2 regions of the Cellulosimicrobium protaetiae genome follow, and region 2 is predicted to be linked to the other one. Evidence: predicted binding sites of a transcription regulator. Region 2 holds the regulator's gene; the other holds the start of a gene.
The links. Region 2 encodes LexA, which represses DNA repair genes until DNA is damaged. Its sites were predicted from a motif close to TCGAACANNTGTTCGA; they were not measured.
Positions count from the first base shown of each region.

Region 1: FIC82_RS10795 (YbaK/EbsC family protein) is a predicted target of LexA. The motif match lies at 2,822-2,837, and genes of this name have one in related genera.

Region 1 is NZ_CP052757.1:2,550,941-2,558,273, forward strand. It holds gene helR (RNA polymerase recycling motor ATPase HelR) at 1-1,954, shown strand, start outside; gene FIC82_RS10795 (YbaK/EbsC family protein) at 2,034-2,615, opposite strand; gene FIC82_RS10800 (hypothetical protein) at 2,918-3,934, shown strand; gene FIC82_RS10805 (DNA polymerase Y family protein) at 3,931-5,655, shown strand; gene FIC82_RS10810 (error-prone DNA polymerase) at 5,648-7,333, shown strand, end outside.
Region 2 is NZ_CP052757.1:3,146,905-3,154,237, forward strand. It holds gene FIC82_RS13490 (aldo/keto reductase) at 1-166, shown strand, start outside; gene nrdR (transcriptional regulator NrdR) at 249-785, opposite strand; gene FIC82_RS13500 (LysM peptidoglycan-binding domain-containing protein) at 1,210-1,581, opposite strand; gene lexA (transcriptional repressor LexA) at 1,914-2,648, shown strand; gene FIC82_RS13510 (L-lactate dehydrogenase) at 2,785-3,795, opposite strand; gene FIC82_RS13515 (ATP-dependent DNA helicase) at 3,845-5,875, opposite strand; gene hflX (GTPase HflX) at 6,087-7,333, opposite strand, start outside.

The sequences.
Region 1 (7,333 bases), 600 kb from region 2:
CCTGTGCCTGGGCCGCATGACCTTCGCCGACGGCTCCGCTCCCGTCTACGTGGGCCGCGTGGGCCTCACGGACCCGGCGGGGGAGCGGCTGCTCGTCGACTGGCGCTCGCCCGCCGCGGAGCCGTACTTCGCCGCGACACCCGCTCACCCCCTCGGCCTCGCGGCGCGCCGCCGCTACCGGTGGACGCGCGGCCGCGTCACCGACTACTGGGACGAGGAGCTCGTGCCCGACGGCGCGGGGTCGGGCGCGGCGCTCGACGACCAGTCGGCGTTCGTCGCGAGCCTCGGGGCGGGCCGGTCGCCGCGCATGCGCGACGTGCTCGGCACGATCCAGGCGGACCAGGACGCGATCGTGCGCGCGGGCTCGCGGGGCGCGCTCGTCGTCGACGGCGGCCCGGGCACGGGCAAGACCGTCGTGGCGCTGCACCGCGCCGCCTACCTGCTCTACGCCGACCCCCAGGTGGGCGGCGCGCACGGGGGCGTGCTCGTCGTCGGGCCGAGCCGCCCGTACCTCTCGTACGTCGCCGACGTGCTGCCCGGGCTCGGCGAGGAGGGCGTGCAGACCTGCACGCTGCGCGACCTCGTCCCGGAGGGTGCGGCGGCGCGCGAGGAGACGGACCCCGAGGCGGCCCGGCTCAAGGCGTCCGCCGCCCTCGTCGCCGCGATCGAGCCGGCCGTGCGCTTCTCCGAGCGACCGCCGGCCGAGGGCATGGAGGTCGAGACACCGTGGGCGGACGTCTGGCTGTCCACCGCGGACTGGGCGGAGGCGTTCGAGTCCGTGGACCCCGGCACCCCGCACAACGAGGCGCGCGACGACGTCTGGGCCGCTCTCGTCGAGATCCTCGTGGACAAGACGGTGGGCGAGGGAGACGTGGAGGACGCCGGGGACCTGTCGGCCGACGACGTGCGCCGCTCCCTGCGGAGCCACCGCGCGCTCGGCGCCGCGTTCGACCGCGCGTGGCCGCTCGTCGAGGCCACCGACCTCGTGGCCGACCTGTGGTCGGTGCCCGCCTACCTGCGCCTGTGCGCGCCGTCGCTCACGCCCGAGCAGGTGCGCACGCTCCAGCGTGCGGACGCCCAGGCGTGGACGACGGCGGACCTGCCGCTGCTCGACGCCGCGCGACAGCGCCTGGGCGACCCCGAGGCGTCGCGCCGCCGTCGCCGCAACGAGGCCGCGGTGGCGGCCGAGCGCGCCCGCATGGACGACGTCGTCGACCACCTCGTCGCGTCCGACGACAGCGAGCTCCAGGTGATGACGATGCTCAAGGGGCAGGACCTGCGCGACGCGCTCGTCGACGACGGCGCGCTCGTGACGGCCACGCCCGACCGCCTCGCGGGGCCGTTCGCGCACGTCGTCGTCGACGAGGCGCAGGAGCTCACCGACGCGGAGTGGCGGATGGTGCTGAGCCGGTGCCCGTCGCGCAGCGTCACGGTGGTGGGGGACCGGGCCCAGGCCCGCCACGGGTTCGCGGAGGGCTGGTGTGAGCGGCTCGCGCGCGTCGGGTTCGACCGGGTCGAGGAGGCGTCGCTGAGCGTCAACTACCGCACGCCGCAGGAGGTCATGGCGGCGGCGGAGCCCGTCATCCGGGCCGCGCTCCCGGACGCCAACGTCCCGACGTCGGTGCGCAGCACGGGCGTGCCGGTCGCCTACGGGGCGGTCGCGGACCTCGACGGGGTGCTCGACGGCTGGCTCGCCGAGCACGCCGAGGGCACGGTCTGCGTGATCGGCGGCGCGGGGTTCGCCGCGGCGTCGACCGAGCCGATCGTGGCGAGGCTCGGCGAGGACGGGGCGTCGCGCGTGCGGGTGCTCACGCCCGAGACGGCGAAGGGCCTCGAGTTCGACCTCGTCGTGCTCGTGGACCCGCAGACGTTCGGCGACGGCATCGAGGGTGCCGTGGACCGCTACGTCGCGATGACGCGCGCGACGCAGCGGCTCGTCGTCCTCGAACGCTGACGATCTCCCGCCGAGCACGACATGAAGGTCGTCGAGAAGCCTGTGGCGACCTTCATGTCGTGCTCGGCGGAGAGGACGGTCAGGCGACCGAGACGGCCAGGTCCTCGATGACCTCGACGCCCGGCAGGCGTCCGAGCAGGTTGCCGGGCAGCAGGAGCTTCGAGGCGCGCACGCCGCTGCCGATGAGCGCGGGCTCGCCGTCCGTCACGACGCGCGAGTCGACGAGCACGCGCCACCCCGCCGGCAGCCCGACGGGCGTGATGCCGCCGTACTCCATACCGGACTCGGCCGTCGCGCGGTCGGTCGGCAGGAACGACGCCTTGCGCACGTCGAGGAGCTTGCGTACGCGCGTGTTGACGTCGGCGCGCGTGTGCGCGCGCACCACGGCGGCGGCGATCCGCTCGTCGCCCGCCCGGGCGCCGCCCACGACGACGCAGTTCGCGGACGCCTCGACGGGCAGGTCGAACGCGGCGTTGAGCGTCGCGGTGTCCGCGAGGTCGGGGTCGATCTCCGTCACGGCGACGAGCGCCGCGACGTCCGGGTCGGCCTCGGCCCAGCGGCGCAGTGCGTCGGCGGTCGCCGGGGCGACGAGGTCGAGGTGGTCGAGGGCCGGCTCCCAGGTGAGCGAGCCGAGCGTGGGCAGGGTCGTGCGGGCGTCCATGACGTCAGCCTGCCATCCGGTGGGCCGTCGTGCGGCGGGGGCCGGATGCCGAGCATGCGCGGCGGGGATGAGGTTCAGGTAGAAGCCGAGGGTTGGGGTCAACCCTCGAGCGACGGTCGAGAGTTGCGTCGGGCATCTCGGACGAAGCCGACGGCTCTCACCTGCGGAGTTGACACCCCGCGACGGCGGTCGTTCACTGGAAGTGTTCGAACATCTGTTCGAACACCGGTGGGTGCAGAACGACGCCCACGAGCAGTCGACGCGTGACGACGCGTCCCGTCCGAGCAGCACCGGGAGGCGAGATGACCCTTCTCGCCGACCCCACCGAACGGGCGGGGGCACCGGTCGTCACCTCCGGGGACGACAAGGCCGAGCGCGCCCGCGCCGTCCTGCGCCGTGCGGAGGAGCGTACGGGCGTCCGCCGACACCGCCCGGTCGTCACCCCCGCGGTCACGGCAGCACCGGTCGCCGTCCCGCGAGCCGACGCGGCACGCCCCGCCGACGTCTCGTTCACCGACGTCCCGGTCACCGATGGCTCCTCGCTGCCGGCCCGGCCGGCCCCTGTCGCGCCGGCCGAGGGTCCGGTGCGCGCCCGCGGTCGCCACGTCGCGATGGGTGACGCGAGTCGGGAGGTGACCACGGACGAGCGGGCGTGGCCCGTGCACGACGCGCTCGCCCCGCTCCTGCCGCTCGGCGGGCTCCAGCGCGGCACGGTGGTCGCGGTGCGCGGGTCGACCAGCCTCCTGCTCGCGCTCGTCGCGCGACCGTCGCGAGCCGGGGCGTGGACCGCCGCCGTCGGGTTCCCCGCGGTCGGGCTGCTCGCGGCCGCCGACGTCGGCGCGGACCTCGACCGCGTCGTCCTCGTCCCTCGGCCGGGACCGGACGCGGCGCTCGCGATCGCGGCGCTCGTCGACGGCCTGGACGTCGTGGTCGTCGGGCCCGACGCCGCTCTCACCGACACCGACCGGCGCCGCCTCACCGGCCGCGCACGCGAGCGCGGCGCGCTGCTCGTCGCGGCCACGGCGTGGCCGGGCGCGCACGTCGCGCTCACGGTGACGGGCGGCGGCTGGTCCGGCGCGGACCGCGGGGCGGGCTGGCTGCGTCGGCGCACGCTGGTCGTCGAGCGCGCGGGCCGCGGGGGTGCCGCGCGACCCACGCGGGTCGAGGTCGACCTCCCGCTCGCGCACGAGGACTGGCCGGCGTTCCTCGCGGAGCCCGAGCCGGTGAGTGCGGGGGATCTGCAGTCCGTCGGCTCCCGCGACGACGAATACCCCGCACTCAGCGAGCCGGGTGGACCCGGGTTGAGGCTCGTCGGATGAGCACGAGCCCGACCCGCACGGCGGCCCTGTGGGTGCCGGACTGGCCGGTGCTCGCGGCGATGGCGGTGCGCGACGTCCCCGCGCACGTCCCCGCCGCGACGCACGACGGCCGCCGCGTCGTCGCCGTCTCCGCGACCGCTCGCGCCCAGGGCGTGCGCCGCGGCATGCGTCGCCGCCGGGCCCGCGAGTGCTGCCCCGAGCTCGAGCTGCTCGACGTCGACGACGCGCGCGACGCCCGCGAGTTCGAGCCCGTCGCGCTCGCAGCCGAGACCGTCGTCGCCGGTCTGGAGATCACCCGGCCCGGCCTGCTGCTCCTGCCCGCGGCGGGGGCGAGCCGGTACCACGGGTCCGACGCCGCGCTCGCGGAGGCGCTCGTCGCGCGCGTCGCCGACTCCGGGTACGAGTGTCAGGTGGGCGTCGCCGACGGCATCCTCGCCGCCGTGCTCGCCGCGCGGGACGCCGCCGTCGTGGTCCCCGGCGGCTCGGCCGCGTTCCTCGCGCCGCGGCCCGCGCGCGACCTCGTGCACGTCGCGGCCCGCCCCGACGCCGCCGTCGCGATCGACGAGCTCGTGGACCTCCTGGGCCGGCTCGGCGTGCGCACCCTCGGGGCGCTCGCGGCCTTGCCGCCCGCGACCGTCGAGGGACGGTTCGGCGACCTCGGCGCGTGGGCGCACCGGCTCGCGCGCGGCGAGGACCTGCGCCCGCCCGCGCGGCGCCGCGTCGAGCCCGACGTCGCGGTGAGCGCCGAGCTCGACCCGCCCGCCGAGCGCGTCGACGTCGCGACCTTCGCCGCGCGGCGGCTCTCCGAGGACCTGCACGACCAGCTCGTCGCGCGCTCGCTCGTCGCCGGGCGGCTGCGCATCACCGCGCGGACCACCGAGGGCGACGACCTCGAGCGGACCTGGCGGCTCGACGGGCCGGGCGCGATGAGCCCGGCGCGCCTCACGGACAAGGTCCGGTGGCAGCTCGAGGGCTGGCTCACCACCACGTCCGTCCGGGCCGGGCGTGCGGCCCGGGCAGCACGGCAGGGCAGCCGTGGTGGCGAGCGCGGCGGCTCGCCCGGCGGCGCCGACGTCGTGCCCGACGTCGCGCCGCTGGCTCGCCTGTCCCTCACGGCCGAGGAGGTCGTCCCGGCGGGGGCGGAGCAGCCGCGCCTGTGGGGCGCGTCGAGCGGGGAGGACGCGCGCGCCCACCGTGCGCTCGGGCGCGTGCAGGGGATCCTCGGCGGCGACGCCGTCCTGCGCGTCGAGGTCCAGGGCGGTCGCGACGCGACCGACCGCGTGCACCTCGTGCCGTTCGGGGAGGACGTCGCGCGCCCGCGCGACCCGGCCCTGCCGTGGCCCGGCGCGCTGCCGAGCCCCGCGCCGGCGGTCGTGCCCGTCGAGCCGCAGGACGTCGTCGTGCTCGACGCGGCGGGGCGGCCCGTCGTCGTCGACGCGCGCCTCGCGATGAGCGGCGAGCCCGTCACCGTGCGGTGGCCCACCGCTGCGCCGGAGGCGGGCGCGCGCCGCCCGGCGCCGCCTCGACGCGAGGGGACGCTGCCCGGCCCCGGGTCGGTGCGCGCCGTCGTGGACTGGGCCGGGCCGTGGCCGCTCGCCGAGCGCTGGTGGACCCCCGCGCCGCGGCGCCGGGTGCACGTGCAGGTCCTGCTCGACGACGGCCGCGGGCTCCTCCTCGCGAGCGCCCGCGGACGCTGGACCGTGGAGGGCCTCTATGACTGACCGGACGACCGGGCCGCGCTACGCCGAGCTGCACGCCCACTCCGCGTTCAGCTTCCTCGACGGCGCGTCGCACCCCGAGGAGCTCGCCGCCGAGGGCGCCCGGCTCGGGCTGTCGGCGCTCGCGGTCACCGACCACGACGGTCTGTACGGCGTCGTGCGCTTCGCCGAGGCGGCGCGCAAGGTCGGGCTGCCCACGATCTTCGGCGCCGAGCTGCACCTGCCCGTCGTCGACGACGGGCGGACGCCCGCGGGACTGCCCGTGCTCGACCCGCCCACCGGCGTGCCCGACCCGCGCTCGACCCACCTGCTCGTCCTCGCGCGGGGGGCGCAGGGCTACCGCCACCTGTCGAGCGCGATCGCCACCGCGCACCTCGCGACCGGGACCAAGGGCGCCGCCCGCTACGACCTCGACGCGCTCGGCGCGCAGGGCGCGGGCGAGTGGCTCGTGCTCACCGGCTGCCGCAAGGGCTCTGTCCGGCGGGCGCTCGTCACCGCCGGACGCGCCGCGGCGCGCCGCGAGCTCGACCGGCTCGTCGCCGTCTTCGGCGCGGACAACGTGGCGGTCGAGATCACCGCGACCGACGACCCGCGCGACGCCGACCTGCACGCGGCGCTCGCCGACCTCGCCGCGGACGCCCGCCTGCCGCTCGTCGCGACGACCGCCGCGCACTACGCCAGCCCGCGCGACGCCGACCTCGCGGGGGCGCTCGCCGCGGTGCGCGCCCGCTCGTCGCTCGACGACCTCGACGGGTGGCTGCCCGGCGCCCCGACGACGCACCTGCGCTCGGCGGCGGAGATGCTCGCGCGCCACCACCGGTACCCGCAGGCCGTCGTGACCGCGGCCGCGCTGGGGGACGAGTGCGCGTTCGACCTGCACCTCGTCGCACCCGACCTCCCGCCGTACCCCGTGCCGGACGGGCACACCGAGGCGACCTGGCTGCGGGAGCTCGTGCGGCGCGGCGGGGAGAACCGGTACGGGCCGCGCGGCCAGGAGAAGATCACGGGCGCGTGGGCGCAGATCGACCACGAGCTGCGGGTCATCGAGGACCTGCACTTCCCGGGGTACTTCCTCGTCGTCTACGACCTCGTGGAGTTCTGCCGGGTGAACGGGATCCTCGCGCAGGGCCGCGGGTCGGCCGCGAACTCCGCGGTCTGCTACGCGCTCGGCATCACGGCCGTCGACGCGGTGAAGCACGGCCTGCTGTTCGAGCGCTTCCTCGCGCCCGAGCGCGACGGCCCGCCGGACATCGACGTCGACATCGAGTCGGGGCGGCGCGAGGAGGTCATCCAGCACGTCTACGGGAAGTTCGGGCGCACGCACGCCGCGCAGGTCGCGAACGTCATCTCCTACCGGCCCAAGTCCGCGGTGCGCGACGCCGCCCGCGCGCTCGGGTACGACGTCGGGCAGGCCGACGCGTGGAGCAAGTCCATCGAGCGCTGGGGGTCGCTGCGCGGCCCCGACCCGTCGTCGCCCGCGGCCGACCGCAAGGCCAAGGAGGTCGCCATCGCGACGAAGACCGCCGAGAAGGACGCCGAGAAGGCTCGCCTGTGGGGGCCGCACGAGGTGGGTTCGGCTGGGAGGGAGGTGGGGTCGTCGCGCACCGGGACCTCCCGAGTCGCCGCCTCTCGCGACGAACGTCCGCACACCGGGCACCGTGGCGACTGGTCGCCCGACCTG
Region 2 (7,333 bases):
GCGCGTCACGTCGGTCCTCCTCGGGGCGAGCTCGACGCGCCAGCTCGACGACAACCTCGCGGCGCTGGACGCGCCGGCGCTCTCGGCGGAGGAGCTCGAGGCGGTCGACGCGCTGCCGTCGGACACGGGTATCAACATCTGGGCGTCCCGGTCCAGCGACCTGTAGCCCTCCCGCGCCCCCTGCAGCACCCTTGAGCTCTGCGGGCGGACGTCGCAGGTGCACGACCGTCCCGAGGTGCCCGGCCTGCTCAGGTCCGGGACGCCGACTCCTCGGCATCGGCGCTCGGGACCGCGCCGGACGCGGCAGCCTCGGAACGTGCCGCGGCAGACTCGCGCTCCTCGCGTTCGACCCGCAGCGAGGTGATGGCGCTCTCGAAGTCCTCGAGCGAGTCGAACGCCTGATAGACGCTCGCGAAGCGCAGGTACGCGACCTCGTCGAGCTCGCGCAGCGGCCCGAGGATCGCGAGCCCGATCTCGTACGCGTCGAGCTCGGCGCTGCCGCTCGCCCGGATCGTCTCCTCGACGCGCTGCGCGAGCACCGCGAGGTCGTCCTCGTTGACGGGCCGGCCCTGGCACGCCTTGCGCACACCGTTGACGATCTTCTCCCGGGAGAACGGTTCCGTGACCCCGGAGCGCTTGACCACCGACAGGCTGGCGGTCTCGATGGTCGTGAAGCGCCGGTTGCACTCGGGGCACTGACGGCGCCGCCGGATCGACGCCCCGTCGTCCGAGGTGCGCGAGTCGACGACGCGGGAGTCCGCGTGGCGGCAGAACGGGCAGTGCATGGCGGGCTCCTCCGCGGGGTCTCGCCGACAGGTCGGCGCGACGAACGTATGCCGTCACGGCCAAGCGGTGCAACACGCCGACGACGCCGACCGCCCGTGGACGGGGCGTGCGGCGCGCACGCGGCCGCGCAGGCGCCGGTGGACAGCAGAACGGGGGCGGTCGTGATCGACCGCCCCCGTCGGGACGCCCCCGTCCCCATCTCGCGCGTGACTCGCCTCACGCGCGGCGACGCGCACAGGAGACGCGGTGGACCGCGTGCTCCTCGCCTCGTTCGCCCAGCCCCCCAGCCGGCGTGTGAGGTGACACTAACTTAGGTCGACCTAAGGCGTCGCGCAAGCCCAGGGGCTCACTTCCGGACCGTCGCCGACGTGTCCTGCGTCACAGTCGGCCCGGCATCCTCCGACCTGCCCCGCACGCCGCCCCTCACTCCGCGTCGACCGGAAGGAGGAGCCGCTGCCCGACCTGGAGCCCCGACGACGAGAGCCCGTTGAGCTCGGCGAGCCCGCTCACCACGTCGCGCAGGTCCTCACCCGGCTCCGCGACGCCGCGAGCGAGCTCCCACAGCGTCTCCCCAGAGCTCACGACGTGGACCCGGACCTCCAGGGGCTCGCCCGGCCCGCTCGCGACCGCGACGCCCACGCGCGCGGCGAGCAGCAGGACCACGGCGGCCAGGAGCACGAGCACCGCGCGGCCGCGTCGCGTGAGCCGCAGCGGCCGCTCCCCCGCGCGGCCCCTCGCCGCAGCCCCGCCCGTAGGCCCGAGGGGCCCGACCGTCGAGATCGCCATCGCTTCCATGCCTGCTCCGTCCCGGCTCGCGGGCCCGATCGCCTTCCCCGGTCGATCGGGCTCCGCGAGCCCTTCGCCTCCGTGCCGACCCGGGCGGTCGAACACGTGTACGTAGAACACCTGTACGAAGGTCTACCACGGACGACCCACGGAGTCGAGACATGCTCGAACAGGTGTTTGATTCGTGTCGCAACCTCCCCTAGCCTGGGTGCAGGTCGGTTCGCCGGACATGTCCGCTCGGACCCGGAGGAGCGACCGTGGTCCCGGGGCGCACGCCGCGGGGAGGGGAGGTCGCAGACCCGGGAGGCGTCGGCGGCCACGACGGACGAGGCGGAGCGACCATGGCGGGACGAGGCACGGACAGGGCACGGGGGCTCGCCGAGGTGCGCGAGCTCCCGGACGGGTCGGCAGGGGGTGACGGGCTCACCCCGCGGCAGCGTCTCGTGCTCGAGACGATCCGCGCGTGCGTCGAGCAGCGCGGCTACCCGCCGAGCATGCGCGAGATCGGCGAGGCCGTCGGGCTCACGAGCCCGTCGTCCGTGAAGCACCAGCTCACGACCCTCGAGCGCAAGGGCTTCCTGCGCCGGGACCCCAACCGCCCCCGCGCGATCGAGGTCGTCCAGCCCGACGACGCGCGCCGCGCGACCCCGCTCGTGGCGGCGGGCGGCGCGACCGAGCCGACGTACGACGAGGCGCACCCCGCGCCGTCGTACGTCCCGGTCGTCGGCCGCATCGCCGCCGGCGGACCGATCCTCGCGGAGCAGGTCGTCGAGGACGTCTTCCCGCTGCCCCGCCAGCTCGTCGGCGAGGGTGAGCTCTTCCTCCTGCGCGTGCAGGGCGACTCGATGGTCGACGCGGCGATCTGCGACGGCGACTGGGTCGTCGTGCGCCGGCAGCCGGTCGCGGAGAACGGCGAGATCGTGGCGGCGATGATCGACGGCGAGGCCACGGTGAAGAGCCTGCGGCGCGCGGACGGGCACGTCTGGCTCATGCCGCACAACGCGGCCTACGACCCGATCCCGGGCGACGACGCCCAGGTGCTCGGTCGTGTCGTCTCGGTGCTGCGCAGCCTCTGAACGGCCCCGCCGTCGGCGTGCCCCCCGAGCGCTCGTACGTGACCGGTGGCAGCGGACGTGATGCCTCAGCCGTGAACAGGGCGAGAGCCGGGTGGTCGACGACCACCCGGCTCTCGTCGTCGGCGGACCCGCGCTCTCAGAGCCCGAAGCGTCGCGCGACCGCGCGCAGGGACTCGGCCGACGAGCGCAGGCCGGCGAGCTCCGCCTCGGCCAGCGGGACCTCGACCCGCTCCGCCGCGCCGCGCCGGTCGACCAGCGTCGGCAGCGAGAGGCACACGTCGTCGAGCCCGTACGCGCCGTCCAGGAGCGTCGACACGGGCAGGATGCGGTGCTCGTCGTCGAGCACGGCCTCGATGATGCGCGTGCCCGCGAGCCCGACGGCGTAGTTCGTCGCACCCTTGCCCTCGATGATCCGGTAGGCCGACTGCACGACCTCGCGCGCGATGTCGTCGCGCACCTGCTCCGTGAGGGGTCCCCGCCCACCGAGTCCCGGCCACTCGAGGAGCGGCACGCCGCCGATCGTCGCGGAGCTCCACAGCGGGATCTCGCTGTCGCCGTGCTCGCCCGCGATGTACGCGTGGACGTTCTGCACCGCGACGCCGCAGTGCTGAGCGACGAGGAACCGCAACCGGGACGAGTCGAGCACGGTCCCGCTGCCGAAGAGCTGCGACGGAGGGAGCCCGGAGAACTTGAGCGCCGCGTAGGTGACGATGTCGACGGGGTTGGTCACCATGACGTAGACCGCGTCCGGGGCGACCTCCACGAGCCCGGGCAGGATCGTGCGCATGAGCCCGATCGTGCCCTCGGCGAGGTCGAGCCGCGTCTGCCCGGGCTTCTGCTTCGCCCCGGCCGTCACGACGACCACGTCGGCCCCGGCGCACACCGCGACGTCGTCCGACCCCTCGACGCGCGCCATGGGCATGAACTGGATGCCGTGCTGGAGGTCGAGGACCTCCGCCTCGACCTTCGCCCGGTTCACGTCCAGGAGCGCCACGGTGCGCGCGGCGCCGCGCATGAGCGCCGCGTACGCCAGCGTCGACCCGACGGCGCCCGCGCCGACGATCGCGAGCTTGGTGGTCCGTGCTCCCCCTCCCGGACCGCCCGCGGTCCCGTCGCCGGTGCTCTGGGGGGACGTGCTCGTCGTCATCTCGCCTCCGTGAAAGTTCGTGGGATCCCTGATGCTCGCGGGAAAGGACTCAGCCTAGGGCGGCGAGGCGCCGCAGCGCAGCGGTAGCGACGTCGCGGTCGGTCGTCTGCCAGAACCCCGGCATCGACCGCGTGAGGAACGTGCCGTAGCGCGCTGTCACGAGGCGCGGGTCGAGGACCGCGACCACGCCCCGGTCGGCCGTGGACCGCACGAGCCGACCGGCGCCCTGCGCCAGCAGGAGCGCGGCGTGCGTCGCGGAGACCTGCATGAACCCGTTGCCGCCCGCGGCCTCGACCGCCCTGGCCCGGGCCGACTTCACCGGGTCGTCCGGGCGGGGAAACGGGATGCGGTCGATGAGCACGAGCTGGCACGACGGCCCCGGGACGTCGACTCCCTGCCACAGCGACAGGGTGCCGAACAGGCACGTCGCCGGGTCGTCGGCGAACTCGCGCACGAGCGTCGGGAGCTGGTCGTCGCCCTGGCACAGGATCGGCACGTCGAGCCGCTCGCGCATCGCCTCTGCCGCGGCGACCGCCGCGCGGCGCGACGAGAACAGGCCGAGCGTGCGCCCGCCCGCGGCCTCCACGAGCGCGGCGATCTCGTCGAGCTGGTGCTCGGTGGACGCCTCGCGCCCGGGCGTCGGGAGGCGCTTGGCGACGTAGAGGATGCCCTGCCGCGCGTAGTCGAACGGGCTGCCGACGTCGAGCCCGCGCCACCGCGGCGCGTCGGCGTCCTTCACCTCGCCGCCGCTCCCGAGCCCGAAGGTGCGCGCGACGGCGTCGAAGCTCCCGCCGAGCGCGAGCGTCGCCGAGGTGAACACCCCGGTCCGCTCGGCGAGCAGGTGCGTGCGGATGAGCCCCGCGACGCCCAGCGGTGCGGCGTGCAGGCGGCTCGCGCCCTCGCCGAACCGGTCGGCCGACCAGCCGCCCTCGCCCGGCCGCGAGCACCAGAGCACGTCGTGCCCCGTCGGGTCGGCAGCCATGCGCTCCGCGACCTCGAAGAGCTGCAGCATGGTCGACTGGGCCATCTTCAGCCCGGAGTCCGGCTGGGCAGGCTTGGTCACCCCGGTCTCGGGCTTGAGCGTCGAGAGGACCTCGCGCGCGGCGTCACGCACCGCCGCGACGGCCGAGCGCGCGCCGTCGGGCAGCCCGTCCGGGAACCGCTCGGCGGGCAGCGCGCCGACGACCGTCCCGAACGCGGCCGACGCCGCGTCCAGCGCGTCCGTCGTGACGCCCCCGTGCCGGCGCGCGAGGCGCGCCGCGCTCTCGATCGCCGGGACCGACAGGTCGACCGTCGCCGCCGCCGTCACACGGTCGGCGAGCTCGTGCGCCTCGTCGACCACGAGCACGTCGTGCTCGGGCAGCACCCCCGGCGAGCCCATCGCAGCGATGCCGAGCATCGCGTGGTTGGTCACGACGACGTCGGCCTCGCGCGCGGTCGCGCGCGCCTTCTCCGGGAAGCACTCCGCGAGCAGGGGGCACCGCTGGCCGAGGCACTCGAGCGCGGTGACCGAGACCTGCCGCCACGCCTTGTCGCTCACCCCGGGCACGAGGTCGTCGCGGTCACCGGTCGGTGTCTCGTCGGCCCACTCGCGCAGTCGCACGACCTGCTCGCCGAGGGCCGCGGCACTGGTCCCGCCGCGCGCGGCGGGGTGGTCGGCGGCGCCCGCCGACTCACCCGGCAGGTCGAACAGCGTGGGCTCGTCGGCCGGGTACCCGCCCGCGATCTTGTGGACGCACAGGTAGTTGTGCCAGCCCTTGAGGAGCGCGATCGTCGCGGGGCGGGGCAGCTCGTCCGCCACGGCGTCGGCGACGAGCGGGAGGTCACGCGTGATGACCTGGCGCTGGAGCGCGAGGGTCGCGGTCGAGACGATCACCCGCTCGTCGGTCGCCACGGCGTGCCGCACGGCCGGCACGAGGTACCCGAGCGACTTTCCCGTGCCCGTCCCTGCCTGGACGACGAGGTGCTCCGACCCCTCGATCGCCTCGGTGACCGCCCGCGCCATCGCGTGCTGCCCGTCGCGCCGCGCGCCGCCCAGCCGGGTGACGGCGACGTCGAGCAGCGCGTCGACGTCGGGCACGTCGCCTCCCGAGGTGCCGGCCGTCGTGCCCGGTCCGGCGTCGACACGGTCGGGGGCGGGTCGCGTGGAGGGGGGCACCCGCCGAGTCTACGGTCGGTCGCCCACGGTGCGACGGCCCTGTGGACGACGGCGGCGGGCGCGGCGCGACCCCGCACGGGACGTGCCGTACGGGGTCGCGGAGGGCGTCGGCCGGGCGCCCGGCGCGGGTCGGTCAGGCCTGGGCCGAGGCTCCGACGAGCTCGGTCGCGAGCGCCTGGGCGACGCGCCCGCGAAGGAGCGTCCCCTCGGGCGTGTGCTCCTCGTGGTCGATCTCGCCCTCCGTGTGCACGCGGTGCACGAGGTCGCCGCGGCTGTACGGGACGACGACGTCGATCTCCACGTCGGGGCGCGGGAGCTCGTGCGCGATGAGCTCGCGCAGGTGCTCGATCCCCTCGCCGGTGTGCGCGGAGACGACGACCGTGCGGCGCTCGCGCAGCCGGATCCGTGCGATGGTCTCCGGGTCCGCGAGGTCCGCCTTGTTGAGGACGATCACCTCGGGCACGTCCTCCACGCCCGGGATGTCCGCGAGGACGTGGCGCACCGCCGCGATCTGGCCCTCGGGGTCGAGGTGCGACGCGTCGACGACGTGGAGCAGCAGGTCGGCGTCGCCGACCTCCTCGAGCGTCGAGCGGAACGCCTCGACGAGCTGGTGCGGCAGGGCGCGCACGAACCCGACCGTGTCGGCGAGCGTGTAGACCCGCCCGTCCTCGGTGCGCGTGCGGCGCACCGTCGGGTCGAGCGTCGCGAACAGCGCGTTCTCGACGAGCACGCCCGCGCCGGTGATGGCGTTGAGCAGGCTCGACTTGCCCGCGTTCGTGTAGCCCGCGATCGCGACGGACGGGACGGCGTGCCGCTTGCGCGACGCGCGCTTCGTCTCCCGCCCCGGGGCCATCGCCTGGATCTCACGGCGCAGCTTCGCCATGCGGTTGCGGATGCGGCGGCGGTCCAGCTCGATCTTCGTCTCACCGGGACCACGCGATCCCATGCCCGCGCCGGCGCCGCCGACCTGGCCACCGGCCTGCCGCGACATCGACTCGCCCCACCCGCGCAGGCGCGGGAGGAGGTACTCGAGCTGGGCGAGCTCGACCTGGGCCTTGCCCTCCCGGGACTTCGCGTGCTGGGCGAAGATGTCGAGGATCAGGGCGGTCCGGTCGATCACCTTGACCTTGACGATGTCCTCGAGCGCACGCCGTTGGGAGGGCGCGAGCTCGCCGTCGATCACGACCGTGTCCGCGCCGCTGGACGCGACGACGTCGGCGAGCTCGGCGGCCTTGCCGGAACCGAGGTACGTTCCCGGGTCGGGCTTCGCGCGGCGCTGGACGACGCCGTCGAGCACCTGGGAGCCCGCCGTCTCGGCGAGTGCCGCGAGCTCGCGCAGCGAGATCTCGGCCTCCTCCGCGGACGAGGGCGCACCGTCCT